Regions from separate parts of the Sulfitobacter sp. 1A13368 genome, predicted to be linked through region 2. Evidence: riboswitches for the same ligand, from Rfam matches in the RefSeq annotation. Region 2 holds a riboswitch; the other holds the start of a gene.
The links. Region 2 has a riboswitch for cobalamin ahead of ACGYK4_RS11570 (CbtB-domain containing protein). Riboswitches for the same ligand answer to the same signal wherever they lie in the genome.

Region 1 (4,364 bases), on a different contig from region 2:
AAAATTTCATGACGGTATCCCCGTTTGGTGTGCGGAAGAGCAAAGACGCGATGATGCCTCTTCCACACAGCGTTTATTGTTATCGCGCGCGGATGCCCCCCTTGCCGGACAACTCCCTTGGCGCCGCCCCATAGCGAGGCCTCTGCAGCCTCAATTTCAGGGCGCGTTGGAACAAGCCCTAACCCGAGGTCGCTTTCTGCGGCGCAGCAACAACGCCCTTTGATTGGGCAATTTGAGGTGGACCTGCCAAAATTTGGGCGCTGAGCGCATGGATTTGGCAAAGGCGGGGCATCGGCCGGCGGGTTGCACCACATATTGTGATGTTATAACGTCACTGAGATAATCCATAGCAGAGCCAGCAAACCATGCCCGCCACCGACAAACGTATCCCCGTCACCCTGCTGACCGGCTTCCTCGGCGCGGGGAAAACCACGCTGCTCAATCATATCGTCTCAAGCGAAGAGGCCCCCAAAATCGCGGTCGTCGTGAATGAGTTCGGTGAGGCCGGGCTTGACCACGATCTGATCGAAACCGCCGACGAAGAGGTCATTCTCATGCAATCGGGCTGTCTGTGCTGCTCGATCAGGGGGGATCTGTCGCGAACGCTGCAAGACCTCAAGCGCCGTAAGCAAACGTGGCGTGTGCAATTCGACCGCGTTGTGATCGAGACGACGGGGCTGGCCGATCCCGGCCCCATTCTCCAGACTTTCTTGGCCGATCCCTATTTGGCCCGCAAATTCCGCGTGGACGGGGTTGTGACGGTCGTCGATGCCGCGAATGGGCCGGACACGCTGGATCAGCAGTTCGAAGCCGTCTCGCAGGTGGCGATGGCCGATCTGCTGGTGCTCAGCAAATCCGACTTGGTGACCCAGCAAGCGCTTGCCGCCTTTGAAGGCAGGCTGCGCGACCTCAATCAAACGGCGCGCATCATCAAGGCCGAACGCGGGCTTATCCCGGTTGCATCGCTCTGGGGACTCAGCGGTATGCGGCGGGCGGTTGATGCGGGCAACGTTATGGAATGGCTCACGCCCGCCCCAGTGGCGGATCCGCTCGACAACCTCTCAGGCTTCGCCGCGCCCTCGGCATCCGCGCCCGTAATGCAAACCCACCAGCATGATGCACGGATCGGATCGGCCTCCATCGTGCTAGACGCACCGATCCCGGCCGAGGTTTTCGACCTTTGGCTCGACACGCTGGTCAGGCTGCGCGGGTCCGATCTTTTGCGGGTCAAAGGCATTGTGCATCTGGAAGACGTCCCCACCCCCTTTGTCTTTCACGGCGTGCAGCATCTTTTCGATCCGCCCGTCCCCCTGCGCGACTGGCCAAAGGACGACCAGCAGTCCCGCATCGTCGTCATCGCCCGCGACATGACCAACCCCGAACTGAACCGGAGCCTCGATATGCTGCGCGCCCGGCGCGATGGGCCTGGGCGACAGGCGAGATAGCAGCTTGACCCGGCATGGCTCTTCGGCCACAGATCAGGGCGATGGTTTCCAGCCGCCGCAGCGGCGTCTGGGATGAAAAGGGAATACGGTAAAGTAAGCAACGCGCGCCGAAACCGTAACTGCCCCCGCAACTGTGAGCGGTGAGTGACCCCGGCAAAAACCACTGAGCTTAAGGCTTGGGAAGGTTCGGGCGAACGTCGATCCGCGAGTCAGGAGACCTGCCATCACCGGCGCCGAGAGGGGCCGCAATTGCAACTCAACCCAGACGGGGTGTCTGGTTAGGAGAACATGATGGCGACAGGGAAACTCCCCTGCTGTAGAACATGGCTGCTCGATCCCCCGCGCGTTCGCGGAGGGCGACATGGATACGCATCAAAACCACAGGATTACGGTTTGCACCTCATGCAAACACAAAGGCACGGATTGCCGCCCGGGCTTTGACCTAATCCAGAGGCTGAGCGCCGCAATCGCGGCAGCCGGCGCCGCGATCCCCGAGGATTTCGAGGTCGCGGGCGTGGCCTGTATGGCGGGCTGCGACCGCCCCTGCACGGTGGCCTATCACGCCAGCGCAAAGGCGACCTACCTCTTTGGTGATATCGACCCTGACGAAGACATCGACGACCTTGTGGCCTTCGCCCAGCACTATGCCACATTGAATGACGGCTGGTGCTCTTCGCTGGACCGCCCCGGCAAACTGCGCATATCCACCCTTGCGCGGGTGCCCGCGGCGATGATCGAGCTGAAACCCAGCCACTTGCGCGTCTCATGAGGGCCGCCGACCTTGCAGTAAAGGATGTGAGCTGGGCGCCGGGAAAATCGGGCCAGCCGGTTCTGCATCCTACGTCTTTCACCGTCGCTGCGGGTGGCGTTTTGGGCGTGCTGGGGCCGAATGGCGCGGGCAAATCCACCCTCTTGCGTCTGCTCTACCGTTTTCAACCGCCCCAAACGGGATCGATCCATGTGGGCGGGCGTAATATCTGGTCCCTCTCCGCCCGTGCCGCCGCGCGGCGCATCGCCGCCGTCTTGCAAGAACAGACGCCGTCCTTTGGGCTGACGGTCTTGGAGATCGTCCGCCTTGGCCGCACGCCTCATCGCGCGGCGTTTTCGTCATCAAGCCGGAAAGACGAGCAGATCATCGACCGCGTCTTGGACCGGCTCAGCCTGCGCCCCCTCGCCCATCGCGATGTCGGCACCCTTTCGGGCGGGGAAAGGCAGCGCGTCATGGTCGCCCGCGCCTTGGCACAGGAGCCTCAGGTCTTGGTTCTGGATGAGCCGACCAACCACCTCGATATACGCCACCAGCTTGAAATCGTGTCCCTGATCCGCGGTTTGAACATGACCATCGTCGTCTCACTTCATGACCTCAACATGGCCGATGGCATCTGTGACGAGGTGCTGGTGCTGAAAGACGGCTATCCGCAGGGCTTCGGCCCGCCAAATACGGTTCTGACCGATGACCTCGTCTCAAAAACATTTCGCGTCGACGCGCAGCGCGAGCGGCTCACCCCCAGCGGCGCGGCGCATTTCTCATTTGCCCTTCCAGATTGAAACGGAAAACTCTTATGAAACTTACTCTCACCACCCTCGCCGCCCTGATGATCGCCGGATCGGCTATTGCCCAGACCACCGTGCAAAGCTGCGACCGCGAAGTCACCTTCGATCACCCACCCCAAGCCGCGGTCGCCAATGACGTGAACCTGCTGGAGATGATGCTCGTGCTTGGCCTTGCAGACCGCATGGTGGGCTATACCGGCATCTCGGGCTGGAACAAACTGGACCAAGAGATGACCGCAGGTGTCGCGGCGCTGCCGGAACTGTCGTCGAAATACCCCTCGCGGGAGGTGCTGATCGGGGCGGATGCCGATTTCTTCTTTGCCGGTTGGAACTACGGCATGAAGGTCGGCGGCGAGGTGACGCCGGAAACGCTCGCCCCCTTCGGCATTCAAGTCTACGAACTCACCGAAAGCTGCATCCATATCGGTCAAAAAGCCGCATCCTCGATGGAGGATATGTACAAAGATCTGCGCAATCTCGGCACGATCTTCGACGTCTCGGATCGCGCCGAGCGCTTGATCGAAGGCTACCAAGCCGAGCTCGACGCATTCCTAGCGGCGCTGCCCCCGCTTGAGACCGCCCCCCGGGTCTTTGTCTATGACAGCGGCGAAGATGTGCCCTTCACCGCCGGGGCCTATGCCATGCCAAACGCTTTGATCGAGGCCGCAGGCGGCACGAACATCATGAACGACCTTGAGAAAAGCTGGGCCACCGTCGGGTGGGAGGCCGTGGTCGCGCGGGATCCCGAAGTCATCGTGATCGTCAATTACGGCGAAGTCACCGCCGATCAAAAGCGCGCCTTCATGATGGAGAACCCCGCCTTCGCCGACATCGACGCCGTACGCAACGACCGTTTCGTCGTGCTGGAATATGTCGAGGCCACGCCCGGTCCGCGCAACATTGAAGCGGTCAAAACCCTCGCCACCGCGTTTCGGGGGCAGTGAGCATTCATGACGTTTAAACCGCGATCGATAGCGCCTTGGAAACCCACGCGGGGGGTGTGGATCACTTGCCTGTTCGGCATCGCGATCCTGCTGGCATCGCTGTCGATTGCGGTGAGCGTGGGAGCCGTCGTGGTCCCCGTCAAAACCGTCTGGGGCATCTTGGCCAACAAGGCCGCCCCCGGCGCCGTGGCCGCGGACTGGTCCGCCGGGCGGGAGGCAATCGTCTGGAACATCCGCCTCCCGAGAGCCATCCTCGCCTGTTTGGTCGGGGCGGGATTGGCGATCGTCGGCGCGAGCCTTCAGGCGGTGACCCGCAATCCGCTAGCAGACCCGCATCTGCTGGGCATTTCGGCAGGTGGCGCATTCGGCGCCATTCTGGCCCTGCTGCACACGGGGCTGTTCCTCGGAGGGCTGACCGTCC
Region 2 (4,364 bases):
CTTCGAGGGCAAGTGGCATGAGGTCATGCTTTGGGAAATTCCCGCGCTGGCGGTGTTGATGGAGCTGCGCAGCCGCGCCGCGCTCGACCCGATGGGCAAATTCGAGCTTCAGGTGCTTTACGCCCGCGCCATGACCCGCGTTTGGGAAAAGATCGAAGCGCTGCGCGAGGTCGACAATCTTTCGATCGCGGATTTTGGCACCCGGCGGCGGCATTCCTACCTCTGGCAGGATTGGTGCGTGCAGGCGATGCATGAGGGGCTGGGCGATGCCTTTACCGGCACCTCCAACTGTCGCATCGCCATGATGCGCGAGCTTGAGGCGATTGGCACCAATGCCCATGAATTGCCCATGGTCTATGCCGCTTTGGCCGAGGATGACGCCGCCCTTGCCCGCGCGCCCTATGACGTGCTGTCGGATTGGCATGATGAGCATGAGGGCAATCTGCGGATCATCCTGCCCGATACCTACGGCACCAAGGGGTTTCTCGATCACGCGCCGGATTGGCTGGCGGGCTGGACCGGCATCCGCGTCGACAGCGGCGATCCGGCCACGGCGGCGCAGACGGCCATTGACTGGTGGCGCGCCCGCGGCGAGGACCCGACGACCAAGCGGGTGATCTTCAGCGATGGGCTGGATGTGGACAAGATCAAGGAGCTGCACGCGCAGTTTGCGGGCAAGGCCAAGGTCTCTTTCGGTTGGGGGACGTTGCTGACCAATGACTTCCGCGGACTGGTGCCGAATGATGCGCTGGCGCCCTTTAGTTTGGTCTGCAAAGCAGTCAGCGCCAATGGGCGGCCTACGGTCAAACTCTCGGACAACCCGAACAAGGCGATGGGGCCGGCGGATGAAATCGCGCGTTACAAGCGTGTTTTCGGGGTCGGAGAGCAGGCCGCGCAGCAGGTGATCGTCTGACGGTCAGCCTTCGCCAAGGGCGGCCAAGGGGAACTCCGCCGTGGCAATCAACCCTTCGGGCTGCCAATCGTAGTGCAGGGTGCCACCGACCGCGCGGGTCAAGGACTGGATGATCCGCGAGCCGCTGTTGCGCGGAGATTTGATGACCTCCGGCCCGCCTGTCTCGCGCCAGACAAACCGCAGGCGGGCAGGCTCCTGAAGGATGGTGATATCCAGCGATACCCGCCCGGTATCGGAACTGAGCGAGCCGTGTTTCACCGCATTCGTCGCCAGCTCGTGCAAGGCCAGCGTCAGGGGCGAAACGAGGCGGTGCGAGATCAGCGGATTCGCCCCGGTGAGGTTGATCTGATCCTCGGTGGCCGAGGTATAGGCCCGCATGATCGGCCCCATCAGCGTCTCGAAATCCACCTCATGCTGGTCGCTGCGGCCAATCGTGTCGAAATGCGCCGCGCCCAAGGCGGCCAGCCGCTCGATCACCTTGTCGGCAAAGGCCGCCGGGGTCGGCTCCTCACGAGCGGTCAGGCGGACCATGGCGGTCATGACGTTGACGATATTGCGTAGCCGGTGCAGCAATTCGTCATCGGCCAGTTGCCGGTGCTCCCGCTCCACCCGGCGGCGTTCGGAAACGTCGAGTTGCGAGCCGAAGAAATAGATCAGATTGCCGTCTTCGTCATTGATCGGCCCCAGTTGTAGGGCGTTCAGGAAGCGGCTGCCATCCTTGCGGTAGTTCACGATCTCAACTGTGTCGACCCGGCGGGCCAGTAGTATTTCGCGCACCGCATCGACGCTTTCGCGCGTGGTTTCCGGGCCTTGCAGGAAGCGGCAGTTCTGGCCCACGATCTCATCCAAGCCATAGCCGGTCAGATCGGTGAAAGCGTCATTCACATAGACGATGGGATTGTCCGGCAGGGTCGGGTCGGTGATGCACAGCGGCAGGCGGGCATAGCGCACGACCTTGCCTAGAACGTCTTCGGTCAGGGTCTGCCGAGCGGCGGAGACCGTGTTGTCGTTCATGAATTCCCGCCCCTTGATCGAAACTGGCCGTCAATGTGCCCTGCACGTGGCTTTTGGGTCAACCCGCATACTGGGGGTTGGGCCATATTTATCTACTAAATGCTGTATGCGCCATACGGTTCCGCGAGGTTCGATAAATGCGGCTTGTCAGGAAGGGCCTAAAATGCGTAATTGAAGGTGCTTGGTGTCCCGAAAAGCGCCTTTGGGTGTGGGACCGAAAAGGGAATTCAGTAAGGGGTCGCCAGACCCTGAAGCCGAAGCCGCCCCCGCGACTGTAAGCGGTAAGCCAATGCCCCTCGTGCCACTTGTCCCTCCGGACGGGGAAGGCGGGCAAAGGCCACGACCCGCGAGCCAGGAGACCTGCCAGGCAAATGAAACGCTAGATCCCGTCGGGTGTGACGGTAAGGAGATTGAAAATGACGACGATGATTAAGACCGCCGGTGCCACGCGCAGCAAACTCGTACCGGCGCTGTTTGCCGCCGTATTGGGTGTGGCTCTGATGGCGCTGACCGGCCATGTGCAGGCCGCAGCATTGCATGATGCCGCCCATGACGTGCGCCACGCGACAGGCTTTCCCTGCCACTAAGCGCCGCGTTCGGTATCACGGGGGTCCGGGCTGCCATGCCGCAGTCCGGCTGTCTGTGATTCTGCCACTCGTTCATTGCCCGCCTTTCGCCATCCAGTTCGCGCCCGCCGTTCGCCACGTCGGGAGGGCTTTGGCATATCTTGAGGCTGGGTGATGCTTTCGGCCCGCTTTTTGCGCGGCGCCGGATTTCATTTCGCATCCAAGGATCATTGCGATGTTTTCACGTTTTCTGACTTCCGCCCTTTTTGCAGGGGCCTCTGCTGGCCTGCTGACCGGCCTGCTACAACTCTATTTCGTGCAGCCCGTGCTGCTCCATGCCGAGCTTTATGAGACCGGCGCGTTGGTGCATTTCGGGGCCGATGCGGTCAGCGCACACCCTGAGCTACCCGGTTTCGACGCCGTCCGCGACGGGCTGAGCCTGATCTTCACCATGCTGACCTATACCGCCTATGCGCTGATCCTTCTCGCCGCGATGAGCTTGGGCGAAGAGCGCGGCGCGGTGATCGATGGCCGTTGGGGCATCCTTTGGGGCGTTGCAGGCTTCGTCGCCTTCCACCTCGCGCCGGGGTTCAGCCTTGCGCCCGAAGTGCCCGGCGTCGCTGCCGCAGACATCACCGCGCGGCAGATCTGGTGGTTTGCCGCCGCAGCGGCAGCGCTGGTGGCGCTATGGCTGCTGGCCTTCGGCAAAGGCTGGGGCGCGTGGATCGGCTCGGCGGTTCTGCTGATGGCCCCCCATATCATCGGCGCGCCCGAGCCCGAGAGCTTCAGCGGCCCGGTGCCGACCGAGATCGGCGCGCTTTTCGCCGCCCGTGCGCTTGGCATCGGCTTGGCCGCATGGGTGTTGCTGGGCAGTTTCGCCGGGTTCTTTTGGCAACGTGAAGGCGCGCAGAGCGCCTGAGGGAGGTCGAAATGGACAGATCACTGGCGCTTTTCGCCATTGGATTGGTCTTCGGCGGTGGCATTGGTTTTGCCATCGCCGCAAGCAACGGGGTGACCTTCGACGGCCATGACCACGGCGACCCTGCCGCCCACGGCGGGATGGATCACGGCGGTGCAGATCACGCGCGGATGCACGGCCAGCCCATCGCGCTGGCTGCCGAAGATGCCCCCAGCCTTGCCATCCGCGTGACGCCCGACCCGATGGCGGGCCACAATCTTTTTGTGGAAACCGAAGGCTTCGCCTTTGCCCCCCAAAACGCCAGCGGCGACAACCAACCGGGCGAGGGCCACGCCCATGTCTATGTCAACGGCACCAAGATCGGACGGCTCTATGGCCCATGGCTGCATCTGCCCGATCTGCCCAAAGGCGAGGTCACGGTTGAGGTCACGCTCAACGCCAATGATCACCGCCCCTTGGCGGTGAACGGTGCGCCGATTACAGCGCGCAAGGTGCTGACAGTTGAATAATCGCACCGCCTCCCCTTTTCATAGCGCGCCGGAGCGCATACCCGGCACGCATAACCCGATGGGATCAGATTAATGAGCACGACCCTACATGTCTGCATGACCTGCCGCGCAGGCGAGGTGCTGGAGGAAGACGCCCCGCGCCCCGGCGCGCAGCTTCATGCCGCCCTCGACGCCGCAGGCGCGCCAGAGGGCGTGACCATCGTGCCAGTGCAATGTCTTTCCGCCTGTTCGCAAGGGGCCGCCGTGGCACTGTCTGCGCCGGGCAAATGGTCCTATGTCTATGGCCGCTTGACCAAGGAAGACGCCGCCGACATCCTTGCCGGAGCCGCCGCCTATGCCGCCACCCAAGACGGGCTGGTGCCCTGGCGCGAACGCCCGGTCATCTTTCGCAAGCAAAGCCTTGCGCGTATCCCCCCTTTGACCCTGCCGCAGGAGCCTACCGC

Region 1: it holds a riboswitch for cobalamin, as region 2 does, so the genes downstream of both, ACGYK4_RS14025 (DUF1636 family protein) here and ACGYK4_RS11570 (CbtB-domain containing protein) in region 2, are expected to answer to the same signal.

The regions. Positions count from the first base shown of each region.
Region 1 covers NZ_JBIFFR010000006.1:282,308-286,671, forward strand. Annotated here, with positions in the region: gene urtA (urea ABC transporter substrate-binding protein) at 1-10, opposite strand, end outside; gene ACGYK4_RS14020 (CobW family GTP-binding protein) at 366-1,445, shown strand; cobalamin riboswitch at 1,471-1,686, shown strand; gene ACGYK4_RS14025 (DUF1636 family protein) at 1,807-2,214, shown strand; gene ACGYK4_RS14030 (ABC transporter ATP-binding protein) at 2,211-2,993, shown strand; gene ACGYK4_RS14035 (ABC transporter substrate-binding protein) at 3,008-3,943, shown strand; gene ACGYK4_RS14040 (FecCD family ABC transporter permease) at 3,950-4,364, shown strand, end outside.
Region 2 covers NZ_JBIFFR010000005.1:89,937-94,300, forward strand. Annotated here, with positions in the region: gene pncB (nicotinate phosphoribosyltransferase) at 1-913, shown strand, start outside; gene ACGYK4_RS11565 (PAS domain-containing protein) at 917-1,927, opposite strand; cobalamin riboswitch at 2,093-2,310, shown strand; gene ACGYK4_RS11570 (CbtB-domain containing protein) at 2,344-2,514, shown strand; gene ACGYK4_RS11575 (CbtA family protein) at 2,729-3,412, shown strand; gene ACGYK4_RS11580 (hypothetical protein) at 3,424-3,921, shown strand; gene ACGYK4_RS11585 (DUF1636 family protein) at 3,994-4,364, shown strand, end outside.